DNA from 3 places in the Sporomusa termitida genome. Region 2 is predicted to be linked to each of the others. Evidence: riboswitches for the same ligand, from Rfam matches in the RefSeq annotation. Region 2 holds a riboswitch; each other region holds the start of a gene.
The links. Region 2 has a riboswitch for S-adenosylmethionine ahead of SPTER_RS22520 (methionine ABC transporter ATP-binding protein). Riboswitches for the same ligand answer to the same signal wherever they lie in the genome.
Positions count from the first base shown of each region.

Region 1 (4,681 bases), 2.5 Mb from region 2:
ATGCACTAGGAAGGAGGTATGAAGGCCGGTGTTAATTGCCGGTATGATTAAACCGAGGGCATAGGCTTGCTCCGGTGTCAGGTTTACTGCCGGCGTCTGCAGACAGCCCCCGGCATAGCTGTTTCTGAATAAAGGCAGCTGCCGGGTTGTAATAAGGCCCTGTTCTGCCAGCTTTTTCACTGTGTCCTGCGTGATACTGAGACTACGCAGCTGGGCCGTGGTCAAATTCCCGGGCGCAGCCAGCAACGCGTTGAGCAGGCGGCGCTGAGCGGCCTTGTTTTTGGGGAGGGTTTGCTCAATCTGAGCAGCCGTTTCCCGGCTGACAGCCAGGTCAATAATGGTTGTCACACTGGCTTTGCCCCGTTTGCTGACAATATCGGCACTGATAATTAGTTTATGCTGTAAAAAGAATTTTATCATAGCCGCCGGGTCACTCGTCAGTTTGGCAAGGTCGGTCAGGGTGACAGGACCATGTTCATATATGTAGGTAAGCAGCGTCCGGAATTCTGCCGGCTTTTTGCTTAATAAAACAGCTGCCTGCTCAAAATCAACGCTGGCCGGGGCTTGATAGGCCTTCTGGGTTTTAATGCCCGACTGACCGGGGATAAATAAGCGCATGGCTTCGCTTAGTGAACACAGATAATAATCACTTAACCATCTGGCCGTGTTCAGCATATTACTGTCAAACCAGGGCACATGATCCAAAATCTCAAGAATTGATTTCAAGCCTTCGGTTTTTTCCGGTTCCAGGCTAATGATAAAACCTTCCACCTTACGGTTACCAAAAGGCACAAGCACCCGGCAACCTACCTGCACATTGGCTAAATGGGCCGGAATCGTATAAGAAAACGGTTTATCAAGGCTGCGGGCCGGAATGTTAACAATAACTTGAACAGTATTTGACATGTTTTCACCACTTATTACCGAATAAAGAGAAGGGGACTGTGCTAGTCCCCTTTTTAATTATTAAATAGATATTCGCTTTTTAATTGTCAAATACCTGCTGGCGGTTGTCCGGGTCATGAGCGGCCATTTCCCAGTCAACCCCAGTGTCCATTGGCAAACGTTTAAAAAAACGTTTAGTCCGGTGTCGGCGCAGCGGCGAAAAACGAAGCTTCATGATAAGCACTTCCTAACTCTGAATAGAGTAGCCAAGTGATTGCAACGTTTCCTCAATATAGCCGCTGGGGGTAACTGCTTCGTCATGAGTAACTGCAACCTGATGGGTGGTTAAGGACACCTTCACTGAGGAGACACCATAAAGATGGGACAAAGTATGCTCAATACGATCCCGGCAATGGTCGCCTTTCAGGCCGCCAACACGGTAGATGGATTGTTTGGTATTTTTCTGTGTAGCCAATGGAATACCTCCCTTGTTACTGAATTGAGTGTCCACAATTGTTAGTATTACCATTGGTCAATAATTAATTAGTTATAGATTGGCTTCTTTGCGCAGAATTTCCGCTTTGTCGGTCTGCTCCCAGGGCAGGCTGACATCAGTGCGGCCAAAATGACCATAGGCAGCAGTCTGACGGTAAAGCGGACGCCGGAGATTCAGGGATTTAATGATACCGGCCGGTCTTAAATCAAAATGCTTGTTGATGAGTTCAACTATTTTCGACTCGGAAATTTTAGCAGTACCGAACGTTTCCACCATAACCGAAACCGGCCGGGCAATGCCGATGGCATAGGCCAGCTGGATTTCGCATTTATCGGCTAAGCCGGCGGCAACTACATTTTTGGCAACATAACGGGCCGCATACGCCGCGGAACGGTCAACCTTTGTTGGGTCTTTGCCCGAAAAAGCGCCGCCGCCGTGCCGGGCCATGCCGCCATAAGTGTCGACAATGATTTTTCGGCCTGTTAAACCGGCATCGCCTTGCGGCCCGCCGACCACAAAACGACCGGTTGGGTTGATATAATATTTTGTTTTGGCATCCAATAGTTCTGCGGGCACGATCGGGACGACGACGGCGGCGATCAGATCCTTTTCAATTGTTTCCCGGTCTGCTTCCGGGCTGTGCTGAGTGGACACAACGATAGTATCAATACGCACCGGTTTGCCGTCTTCATACTCAACCGTAACCTGGGTCTTACCATCAGGACGGAGGTAACCGAGCTCACCGCTTTTACGGACCTCGGACAGCCTGCGCGCCAGCTTATGGGCTAAAGCGATTGGCAGCGGCATATATTCAGGCGTTTCGTTGGTCGCATAGCCGAACATCATCCCCTGGTCACCGGCACCAATTGCTTCAATGGCATCCATGGCGCCCTGTTTTGCTTCTAAGGCTTTGTCTACCCCCAGGGCAATGTCCGGCGATTGTTCATCGATCGAGATTAAAACACCGCAGGTTTCGCCGTCAAAACCATATTTGGCCCGGGTATAGCCGATACTCTTGATGGTTTCGCGGACAATCTTGGGAATATCTACATAGCAATTCGTGGTAATCTCTCCCACTACGTGCACTATACCGGTTGTTACCAAAGTCTCGCAGGCCACCCGGGCTGACGGGTCATGGGCCAGAATAGCATCAAGTACACTGTCGGAAATTTGGTCAGCTATCTTATCCGGATGGCCTTCCGTGACAGATTCAGATGTAAAAAGCACACGTTTTTTTTCCAAGATCATTATCCCTCCCAGTTTATATTTTAAGAAAAGGTTTGGCTTGTACCAAGCCCTTTAGGACGGTGGCAGAAGCCGCCTGTGCTTAGGGTATAGGCGTTTTTATGTCCACAGAATTTATTTATAAATCCTGGTAGACTAAAAAAAGAAAACCCCCGCAAGGGGGCGTGATTTTTCTTTCACTCCCATCTTACGGTCTTGCCGCCGGAATTGGCACCGTTTTTAGCCGGATACTGCTAAATGGTTGCCGCGGTTTCATCGGGCCAGTCCCTCCACCAACTCTTGATGAGTATAGAGTATGCAATTTTCATATCAAATTTTAATCGAATTAATAAAAAAAATCAAGTAGAATTTGTCAGCATTGCACAAATTTTGTCTAAAATAATTTCTGCAACCTGTTGTTTGCTTTGCAGGGGCAGTGCCTCCACCATGCCGTTTCTGTGAACAAGTTTCACAATATTGGTGTCCAGGTTAAAGCCGGCCCCGGGTAAAGTGACGTCGTTGGCCACGATCATATCCAGGTTTTTCTTGCGCAGTTTTTCCTGGGCATGTTCAATCAGCCCTTCTGTTTCAGCCGCAAAGCCAATTAATAGCTGTCGCTTTTTCCGCTGGCCCAAATCGTACAGGATATCCGGGTTTTTGACCAGACTCAGGGTTAGTGTATCGCCGGTTTTCTTTATTTTTTGCTCGGCCGCCAGTTCAGGCCGGTAGTCGGCAACCGCCGCTGCTTTTATGACGATATCAACGGCGTCAAAGTCAGCCAGAACCGCATTGTGCATCTCTGCCGCTGTTTCTACCCGTTTTATGGTAATTCCCGGCGGCACAGGCAACCCGGAAGGTCCGGAAATTAAAATAACCTCAGCACCGCGGGCTGCTGCTGCCTGGGCCAGGGCATAGCCCATTTTACCGCTGGAACGGTTGCCGAGATATCTGACAGGGTCAATGGGTTCCCTGGTGCCAGCGGCAGTAACCAGCAGGCGTTTCCCCGCCAGCTCACGGCGGGGGTGCAGGATTGACAGCAGATTTTCCACAATTGCTGCCGGTTCGGGTAACCGGCCGGGTCCTTCGATGCCACAAGCCAGCATACCTGAGGCCGGTTCCATAATATGATAGCCTAAGCTTTTTAACTTGGCTAAATTTTGCTGGGTGACCGGGTTGAGAAACATATTTGTATTCATCGCCGGTGCGAGCATAACCGGCGCCGTAGTGGCCATGACTGTGGTTGTAAGCATATCGTCCGCAATACCATTGGCTATTTTGCCAATGGTATTGGCTGTTGCCGGGGCAACTAAAAACAAATCAGCCCGCGAAGCCAGAGCGATATGCTGGACATTCCACGTTTTGGGTTCTTCCCACATATCGGTGATAACCGGATTGCCGCTGATTTCCCGGAAGGTGAGCGGCGTGACAAAAGCGGTAGCGGCTTTTGTCATAATAACATAGACATTACAGCCGGCCTTTTTTAAACGGCTGACAACATCTACTGTTTTATAGGCAGCAATGCCGCCGGTAACGCCTATGACAATCGTTTGACCTGAGGACATGATTTCCTCCTATTTAATGCCGGTTTTGGTACGTTCATAGGTTATTTTCCGCTGGGCTATTTCCTCCAGGGCCATTGTTACAGGTTTATTGGATTTCGACTCTGCTGAAGACGGCTTTCCGTCCATGATTTCCCTGGCCCGTTTGGCAGCAAGCACCACCAGTGTGTATTTACTATCAACTTTCGCTACTAAAGCATCTAAAGACGGATTAATCATTAGGTTTTCCCCCTAGCCTTTACTTGCAGGTTTGCCTATACACTTTGAACGGTAGAGGCTGTCAATTAAATCAGTATTGCGTTCGGCCCGGTACTTTTCGGCAGTGATTATAGTTTCGATTCTTTGGACAGCGGCAGCTACCTGATCATTAACCACGATATAATGATAGTTGTGCGCCAGCTTAAGCTCACTGCTTGCACAGTGTAAACGATTTTTGATTACCTCAGGGCTGTCAGTACCGCGTTTGTAAATCCTGTCAGCCAGCTCATCAAGGGAAGGCGGGACAACATATACATAA
Region 1 covers NZ_CP036259.1:2,146,194-2,150,874, forward strand. Annotated here, with positions in the region: gene priA (primosomal protein N') at 1-906, opposite strand, end outside; gene SPTER_RS25635 (hypothetical protein) at 986-1,120, opposite strand; gene SPTER_RS09900 (heavy-metal-associated domain-containing protein) at 1,133-1,360, opposite strand; gene metK (methionine adenosyltransferase) at 1,433-2,623, opposite strand; SAM riboswitch class I at 2,806-2,915, opposite strand; gene coaBC (bifunctional phosphopantothenoylcysteine decarboxylase/phosphopantothenate--cysteine ligase CoaBC) at 2,965-4,167, opposite strand; gene rpoZ (DNA-directed RNA polymerase subunit omega) at 4,177-4,383, opposite strand; gene gmk (guanylate kinase) at 4,396-4,681, opposite strand, start outside.
Region 1: another riboswitch for S-adenosylmethionine. It lies ahead of metK (methionine adenosyltransferase); the one in region 2 lies ahead of SPTER_RS22520 (methionine ABC transporter ATP-binding protein).

Region 2 (4,681 bases):
CTGATGCTGAAAACTATTGACGTCAATATCCCCCTGGCTTAAGGCCACATTAGGCTGAACATAATCATTGAATTCAACAACTTCAATCTTCAGACCGTCTTTATCAGCGACTTGTTTAACAACATCCATAATTTCGGCATGCGGGCCGGCCGTTACCCCGACCTTGAGTATTTTATCTGCTGCCGGCGTTGCTGCCGGCTTACTGCAGCCGGTAAGTCCGGCAACTGCAGCCACAAGGACCGTGGCCAAGGCTACTGCTTTTATGTACTTATTCATTCTCATGTCCCCCTTTTATAACTCCTATTATTTAACTGTCAGCTTGGTCAAGCGGTCGGCTGCTGCCTGCAGGGTTTCAAACTTTTTGCAAAAACAAAACCTGACCAAGGTTTTACCGGCATTGCTTTCAGGCCGGAAAAAGCTTGAGCCGGGCACAACCGCCACCCCAATCTCGCTGGCCAGGTATTTAGCAAAGGCAACATCGTCGTCCCAGCCAAACGGTGTAATGTCGGTCATAATATAATAGGCTCCCTGTGGACGCACACAGCTAAAGCCAACCTTCTCCAGGGCATTAAGCAAATAATCCCGCCGTTCGCTATAAAAACCAGCCAATTCCGCATAGTATTCCAGGCCAGAAGTAAAAGCCTCGGCCGCGGCTACCTGCAGGGGGGCCGCCGCGCCTACGGTAAGAAAATCATGTACCTTACGCACCGAAGCCGTGATCGCCGGTGAGGCCTGAACATAACCAATACGCCAGCCGGTTACGCTGAAGGTTTTAGATACACTATTTACCGCAATCGTCCTGTCGGTCATGCCCGGCAAGGTCCACAGCGGGATATGCTCAGTATTGTCATACAGGATATGTTCATAGATTTCATCATTGATTGCCAGCACATCATGCTTCCTGCACAACTGGGCAATGAGCTCCAGTTCTTCGCGATTAAAGACTTTGCCGGTTGGGTTATTGGGGGTATTAATGATGATGGCCCTGGTTTTATCGGAAAAAGCGGCAATAAGCTCCTCCCGGTTAAAGTTAAATGCCGGCGGGGTTAAGCTGACATACCGGGGTACCGCCCCGCACAGGATGACATCGGCGCCATAATTTTCATAAAACGGTTCAAAAATAATGACTTCATCGCCCGGGTTAACAGTGGCCAAGAGGGTGGCAATCATGCCCTCTGTGGCCCCGCAGCACACGGTAAGCTGACTTTCAGGGTCGATAACAACACCATAGTCCCGTTCCACCTTGGCGGCAATGGCATCACGCAGGCCTTTGGTCCCCCAGGTTATAGCATATTGATTATAATCCTCATTAACAGCCCTGACAGCAGCCTGTTTAATCGCTGCCGGGGCCGGGAAATCCGGGAAACCCTGGGCGAGGTTAATCGCATTATGCGCAGCCGCAATCCGGCTCATCTCTCTGATGACCGATTCGGTAAATTGCCGGGCCTTGGCTGACGCGTAACCGCCTTCACGAATATTACGGATATTATCTTCCATGCTTACGTATTCCCCCTATAGTTCTGTTTCCATATTCTAGCGTTTGTTAAGTCTCTGGGCAAAATAGTCACCACTGGACTGGACGATCTGTACCAGCGCAATCAGAATAACGACCGTTGCCAGCATGACATCTGCTCTAAAGCGTTGATAACCATAGCGGATCGCCAGGTCTCCCAGGCCACCGCCGCCAATGGCACCAGCCATGGCCGAGTAACCAATTAAACTGATCACCATTAATGTCAGTCCCAATAGTATAGACGGCAGGGCTTCCGGAATAAGTACCTTCAGGATAATCTGCCGGGGCGATGCCCCCATTGACTGTGCGGCTTCGACCAGCCCGGCATCCACTTCCTTGAGGGCCGACTCGACAACGCGGCCGACAAAGGGAATTGCTGCAATTGTGAGGGGTACAATCGCCGCATTGGTGCCGATTGAAGTACCAACAATAATCCTGGTAAAAGGTATAATAGCGACCATTAAAATAATAAACGGCGTTGACCTGGCAGCATTAACGATTGCTCCTAAGGTCTGATTAAATACCAGGTTCTCTTTTATGTGGCCCTTGCCGGTGATAACCAGGATTACGCCAAGCGGGATTCCCAGCAAGGCGGAGACCAGGGCTGAAACAGCTACCATATAGACGGTTTCCCCGCAAGCCTCAACCAGCAGCATAAGCATGTCTTGTGACATAGCCAATCACCTCTGTTCCCAAATCTCTGGCCTGCAGATAACGCAACGCACTTTGAATATCCTCCTGTTGGCCGGACAACTCTATAACCAGCGTGCCATACGGTGTGGCCTGCAAATGGTCAATATTACCGGAGATAATGTTGACATCAACGGCAAAACGCCTGATCAGGCCGGCAATAACCGGTTCATTAGTGGCCGCCCCGAAGAAAGATAAGCGCACAACCAGGTTGCTGCCGGCAACCGGCTTGTCTGATACAATCTCCGCCAGGGCTTCCGGCAATTTATTATTTACTACGGCTTTAATAAACTCGCGGGCGGTGTCTGACTGGGGCCTGGTAAATACATCAAGCACCCTCCCGGTTTCTACAAGCCGGCCGGCTTCAATTACAGCCACTTGATCGCAGATTGCTTTAATTACATGCATCTCATGGGTAATCAGGACAATCGTTAAGCCCAATTTTCTATTAATATCTTTCAATAAAGCCAGAATTGACTCTGTCGTCTGCGGGTCAAGGGCTGAAGTTGCTTCATCGCATAACAGCACTTTGGGCTGACTTGCCAAAGCCCGGGCGATGCCGACCCGCTGTTTTTGCCCGCCGCTGAGCTGGGCCGGATAGACATCTTTTTTGTCAGATAAGCCAACAAGCTCTAACAGCGGCAGTACTTTTTTTACCCGTTCAGTTCTACCGACACCGGCAATCTCCAAGGGAAAAGCCACATTGTCGAGCACTGTGCGCGAAGACAACAGATTAAAATGCTGAAAAATCATGCCGATACTTTTACGGGCATCGCGTAATTGCACTTCTGACAACGCTGTCATTTCCTGGCCAGCAATAAATACCTGGCCGGCGGTAGGACGTTCCAACAGGTTTATGCAGCGGATAAGAGTGCTTTTCCCAGCGCCACTTTTACCAATAATGCCATAGATCTCTCCCTGCTTTATATTCAAAGATACATGATCAAGGGCGATTACCGTACCAGACTCGCCGTTATATATCTTTTGTAAGCCTGTTAATGAAATCATAGTTATCTGCCTCCTGTTGTGATATACAATAAGAAAAAACTTGGCTTGTGCCAAGTCCTTCATGGACGCCGGCAGAAGCCGCCGGGGCCCTTTAGGGTATTGGCGTTCTTACTTATGATCATAAACCGATATACTTGCTAATCATGTAAAAAACCTCTCCGCAGTCGAAGAGGCATAATTCAAGACTATGCTATTCTTCATCTGCCAAACCCTTACAGGCTGCAGGAATTGGCACCGTTCGCCTTTGCGATGGTTGCCGCAGCTTCATAGGGCCAGTCCCTCAGCCAACTCTTGATGAAAAATACTGTATCTTTTTTTATTCTTGAGTAATATTACCACAGGTATATGTAACTGTCAAGAATTTTATCGGGCGGCTAAGGTTGGTTTCCTCACCCGTCTTTGTAATGTGATATGTTATACCTTATGCTTTTTTGCCAACAGTAGCTACATAGACCGCAAACTGATTATCACCATCGATAGCCAGGGCCGCATTAAGTTTATCATCATCAAAAGCTGCAATTGCACAAACACCACAGTCCACTGCCGCTGCCGCCAGGTAGAGGTTCTGACAGACATGACCGGCATCCAGGTGTAAATACCGATAGCCGCGCTGCCCATAGCGATAGGTCATGCGATAGGCAGCTGCCGTCCAAATAAATGTAACCGCACTTGCCTTAACAAATTTTTGCCGCAAACAGGCCTCAGTAATTATATCAGCAGCACTGCCTGTGACCTCTACCTTGGCCAATTGATGATCGACGGCTAAAAACCTATATAGGCCCGGCTCCAGACCGTCAACCTGATTCACTAACAAATATGTCTCAAAAGCATGCCTTGCCCCGGCTGAAGGTACGGTTCTGAACGTGACCAAATGCGGTTCAATCGACTTAACCCCTTGTGTACACCACAGCAAATAGGAAAGCTCAGTTAATGACAATGCCTTTGCGGCATAAGTACGGACACTGGTCCTTTGCAGAATTGCCTGGGTTAGAGAAATATCAGCCTGCCATGCCCCATGGTCTGGCAAATCGATCACCAGGCCGGGGTTACCGATATCCATTTCCACCGGTGGCTGTGGCAAACCCCGGGCCTGATCGGAAGGTGTAGCAAACTTGTACTTGGTTTGCTCCATAAACTCTTTGCCTATTTGCCTTGCCATTTGATTAAACCTCCTTCGCGTATTGCCGTTTGTCTTACTGATATTAAATCTACTGGTAAATTCTCCAATATCAATAGTAATTATAATATATTATTGCAAATAAAAAAAGCATCTGCATAAAGCAGACACTTGCTACCGGCAACTTCCTACTCTCCCGGGCCCATCCAGCCAAGTACCTTCGGCTGCTACGACCGTCCATAGCACCCCAGCTGCTTCGTTGGCACTGCGGGCGCCCCCTCCGACGTACTTCCAGTACGACTACGGCGGCGTCCTCGCTCCGCCTCGCAGCTGGGGCACTCTGAACGGTCTAA
Region 2 covers NZ_CP036259.1:4,870,241-4,874,921, reverse strand. Annotated here, with positions in the region: gene SPTER_RS22535 (MetQ/NlpA family ABC transporter substrate-binding protein) at 1-276, opposite strand, end outside; gene SPTER_RS22530 (pyridoxal phosphate-dependent aminotransferase) at 304-1,497, opposite strand; gene SPTER_RS22525 (methionine ABC transporter permease) at 1,534-2,187, opposite strand; gene SPTER_RS22520 (methionine ABC transporter ATP-binding protein) at 2,156-3,211, opposite strand; SAM riboswitch class I at 3,406-3,512, opposite strand; gene SPTER_RS22515 (SagB/ThcOx family dehydrogenase) at 3,633-4,370, opposite strand.

Region 3 (4,681 bases), 1.9 Mb from region 2:
GCATGCCGCTGGTCAGGCAGGTTCATCTGCCAAAACAGCGCAGCCTGGCCGGCGGTTAAATGGCTGGCAACAAACTCCCGGTCCTGCTGGGTAATCCGGGCCGACAAGGCTGAGACCAGCTGTTTAACCCGTTTACTCAATATAAATCAACTCTTCATAGCCGGACGCGGACGCCAGCAGCTCGGCCTTATCCCTGGCCGCCGGGGCCAGGGCCAGTTTGGTGCGCCGGCCGTCTTTACGGCATTGCTGCGCCGCCTCAATCGCCGGCGAGAGCCGGCCTTCCGCCCAGGCAATATACACCTCCGGCGCCGGCACACTGACACTGATCCCCTGCCGTTCCATCGCCAGCAGCACCCGTTCAATGCCCAGCGCAAAACCTGTGGCCGGATTGTCAACCCCAAAAGAAGCCAGCATCTTGTCATACCGGCCGCCACCGCAGAGCGGGAAGCCCAGGCCGGGTGTATAACCTTCCAATACCATGCCGGTATAATAATCAAAATCACGAATAATCCCTAAGTCAAAATTCACATACCGGTCAACACCGTAGCCGGCCAGCAGCCTGCGGATATCGGCCAGATTGTCCAGAGCCCTGCGGCTAAGGTCATTATTTACCAGCCGGCAGGCCTTGTTCAGCATTTCCTCCTGCCCATGGAGCAAAGGGATTTGCTGCAGCAAAGCCTGTGCACCCCGGGTCAAGCCGCTTGTCGCCAAGATTTCACCAAGTCCTACTAAATCCCGTGATACCATAGCGCATTTGATCTGCTGCTGACACTGCGGGGTTAACCCGCTCTCAGCCATAAGGCCGTTGATAAAATCCACCTGGCCTAAACTGACCTGAAAATTAGCCAGACCTGATTCCAGCATGGTTTCCACGGCCAGGGCCACCACCTCGGCATCAGCCGCCGGGCCGGGCGCACCCAAGAGTTCAACCCCGGCCTGATAAAATTCACACTGCCGGCCGGCCTGAGCCTGTTCGTGGCGGAATACATTGGTCAGATAAAACAGCCGCAGCGGCAGCGGCCCATCCTTCAGCCTGGTCGCCGCCACGCGGGCAATGGGCGTAGTCATATCCGGTTTAAGCACTAAAATACGGTTGTTGTTATCAAAAAACTTAAATACATGCTGGTGCATATCACTGCCGGTACCGACCGTAAGGGTTTCAATATATTCAAACGTTGGGGTTACCACTTCATCATAGCCCCAACGGGAAAATAGTTCAGCCAGCGAGCCTTCGACAATCCGCTTCTGCTTAGCTTCCCGCAGCAGCAGGTCCCGGGTACCGTAAGGGATTTGCGGTACAAACTGATTTTTGCTCATAACTACACCCCCTTTTCGTCAGCCTTATTTCCCTCTAAATGGCCCAATACTGCCTTGTACCCGTCGGCACCATAATAAAGACAGCGTTTTACCCGGCTGATTGTCGCTGTACTGGCACCGGTCGAGGCCACAATATCATCATAAATGACCCCTGCTTTTAATAAGCGAGCCACTTCCAGCCGCTGGGCCATGGCTTTGATCTCGCCGATTGTACAAACATCCTCAAAAAACTGATAACATTCCTCTTCAGTTTGCAGCGACAAAATACCCTTGAACAACTGATCTGTCAGTTCATCTTTCAATTTGGGATTTACCGGCATGCTATGCGCCTCCCTGTAATACTTGCTATTGATATGCTTAGTTCGCTGTTAACCCGGATTTTCCTTCTTTAATCCTTTTTATCTTTATTTAATTAAAATAGGTTATATAATAAAATTTGTCTTCTTCACGTAAATAATACATTAATAATCCTGTTGACAGATACATTTTGCCATGTTATCATAAATTTTGTAAATTAAATATACTCATCAAGAGCTGGCTGAGGGAATGGCCCTATGACGCCGCGGCAACCATCGCGCAGGTGAAACGGTGCCAATTCCAACAGGATTAACTCCTGACAGATGAAGAACTGGACAACCAGCCTCTTCACACTGTCGGAGAGGCTTTAATTATTGGCCATGGAGGGAGGACCGCAAATCACTTCTGCCTGCTGTCAACAACCACATTATATTTTTATCCGGGAGGAATAATGTATGAAAAAAATTACCTTATTACTGATTACAGTCTTATTGGCATTATCCGCGTTTATCAGCGGCTGCGGCGGCAAAGAGACCCCGGCGCCGGCAGCTGTGGAAAAAAAGACGGTTAAGGTTGGCGCTACCGCTGTACCGCACGCCGAGATTCTCAATGTGATCAAGCCGGTTTTGGAAAAAGACGGAATTAATCTGGTTATTGTCGAAATGAGCGACTATGTCCGGCCGAACATTGCCGTGGCCGAAAAAGAGCTTGACGCCAATTTCTTTCAGCACATTCCTTACCTGACAAAATTCAGCAGCGAGCGTAATTTGGATCTAACCTATACCGCCGCCGTACATATCGAGCCAATGGGCATCTATTCCAAGAAAATCAAAAGCCTGGATGAGCTGCAAAGCGGTGCCCAGGTTGCCATTCCTAACGACCCTACCAACGGCGGCCGGGCGTTAGCCCTTTTAGAAAAAGCCGGCATTATTAAACTGAAAGACGGTGCAGGGATTAATGCCACGGTAAAAGATATCGCAGAAAACCCCAAAAACGTTAAAATCAGCGAACTGGAAGCTCCCCAGCTGCCGCGCGCCCTGGACGACGTTGCTTTAGCGGTTATCAATACCAATTATGCCCTGGAGGCAAAACTGGTCCCGGCCAAAGATGCCCTTTTTATTGAGCAGAAAGACTCGCCTTATGTCAACATTCTGGCCGTCCGCAAAGGGGATGAAACCCGCCCTGAAATTCAAACGCTGACCAAAGCCCTGACTTCTGAGGAAGTTAAAAAATTCATCAACGAAAAATATCAGGGCGCCATTGTCCCGGCCTTCTAACCAGTAGTAAAAAAAGGCTTGCACCCTTTCGCAGAGAAAGAGGCGCAAGCCTTTTTTGGGTCTGCCAGAACTCATAAATGAATTCTGTGGAAATAAGAATTTATAAGTTTTGACAGGCTAACAGTCCTATAGACTGCAGGGAACCAAGATTCAATGCCGGACTTGAGCAAGGGGAAGGGGCCCCCGTAACCCCGGTAACCCACCGGCCATTGCCGGAAAAAGCGTTCCGCAGGAGAAAAGCCGGGCGGTATTCCGTTAAAAAATCCGTCTGTTTGAGCGCAGCGAGTTTACGGATTTTAGGAATACTGTCCGGCTTTTCAGCTTTTGGAGGCTTCGGGCCTAGACCTTTTGTTACTTTACTATGAAAACATCTCCTATGTGTCAGAAAAAAAGGGCGCACAAATACAAGCCTTATAGTCTAGGGCCCAAAAATTTATGGTATGTAGGCAATTAGGCCGTAGCTGTGGTGGGGAGCTCCCAACCCAAAGCCGCTAATTTTTTCAAATATGATTGTATTTTCTTCTCCCGGTTAAATCGATTGTAATACTCGGAACCTAACTCTCGATAAGGAACGCCTGTTTTTAGTATGTGGTAGATCGCTATCAGTAGGGAATGGGCGACAGCTACGGCGGCTCTGCTCTCCCGAATGAGCTGGACAATATGTGGTTCAAGCAGGAAGTCATATCAATTTTGGGGTCGAGTTCTTAGCTCAAAAAGTATCGACCTTATGCCACACTTTAATTATACGACATTGTTTTCGTTTATGGTGATGCTACTGCGCGCGTTGCATCTGATTTTGGGGCGATGCCAAAAGTAAAATTATTCCCTTGTATTTCAAAAGTAACTGCTATACGCACAGCCTGCAAGACCACGTCAGGGGTTTTCTTGTTGCATTCAACGCGCCACAACACCATAGAGAAAAATATCGGCAATATTATTAGCATTCGCCTCAATCGAATCGGCCTGGGCATCGACAAAGCCCTGAAAAACCATCATTACGATGACACTAAACAGCCCGTGGGCCGCTTTATGCACATCACACGGGCGAATAGCCCCCTGCTCAATTCCGGCTTGCAAAATCGTTTCCAGTACGCCAATGGTATGGACAAATCTTTCCCGGTATTTTTCGCGCTGGGCCGCAGTAAAATTTGTTGATTCCTCATGGCCCAGACCGCGCATTTCATGCATGAGCACCCGCCATAAATCGGCATTAGCGACATAAAACTCTAAAAACACCTTGATCACTTTTTTTATTTTGATGAGCGGCACTTCATCAAGACCGGCCAGCCGGTTGAGCTCAGTTTCAAATTTTGCGCTGCGCTCTTTGACCAGGGTATAAAAAAGCTGCTCTTTACTGGCAAAATAATTATATACCGTGCCTTTGCCGGTATCCGCCATGGCAATAATCTCATCCACAGTGGCCCGGTGATATCCCTTATGGGAAAAAACAGTATAGGCGGCATCCAGTATTTGCTGTCGTTTCATATGGTTCCTCCTGTCACCCTGCCCACGTTAGCCTGGAAATAATCAGCGCCACCATCCCGATGGCTATCGCTAATTTGAAGATAAGACCCAATGCCTGACCGACAACAATGCTTTTTGCCACCCGTCCAGCCTTTTCCCGGTTGCCTGTAGCCGCATATTCTGCCAGATAGCCGGCGGCAAAAGAACCGCCGACGGCCCCGGCAATGGAACCCAGGCCCGGCATTATCCCCGTACCAAGGATCCCGCCGGCGATACCGCCGATAAAGGCGACTATGATCGCCGTTTTCGAGGCATTTTCCTTTTTT
Region 3 covers NZ_CP036259.1:2,993,252-2,997,932, forward strand. Annotated here, with positions in the region: gene SPTER_RS14150 (HDIG domain-containing metalloprotein) at 1-140, opposite strand, end outside; gene hisZ (ATP phosphoribosyltransferase regulatory subunit) at 133-1,317, opposite strand; gene SPTER_RS14160 (YerC/YecD family TrpR-related protein) at 1,320-1,637, opposite strand; SAM riboswitch class I at 1,839-1,944, shown strand; gene SPTER_RS14165 (MetQ/NlpA family ABC transporter substrate-binding protein) at 2,070-2,891, shown strand; gene SPTER_RS14175 (TetR/AcrR family transcriptional regulator) at 3,786-4,376, opposite strand; gene SPTER_RS14180 (DUF456 domain-containing protein) at 4,390-4,681, opposite strand, start outside.
Region 3: another riboswitch for S-adenosylmethionine. It lies ahead of SPTER_RS14165 (MetQ/NlpA family ABC transporter substrate-binding protein); the one in region 2 lies ahead of SPTER_RS22520 (methionine ABC transporter ATP-binding protein).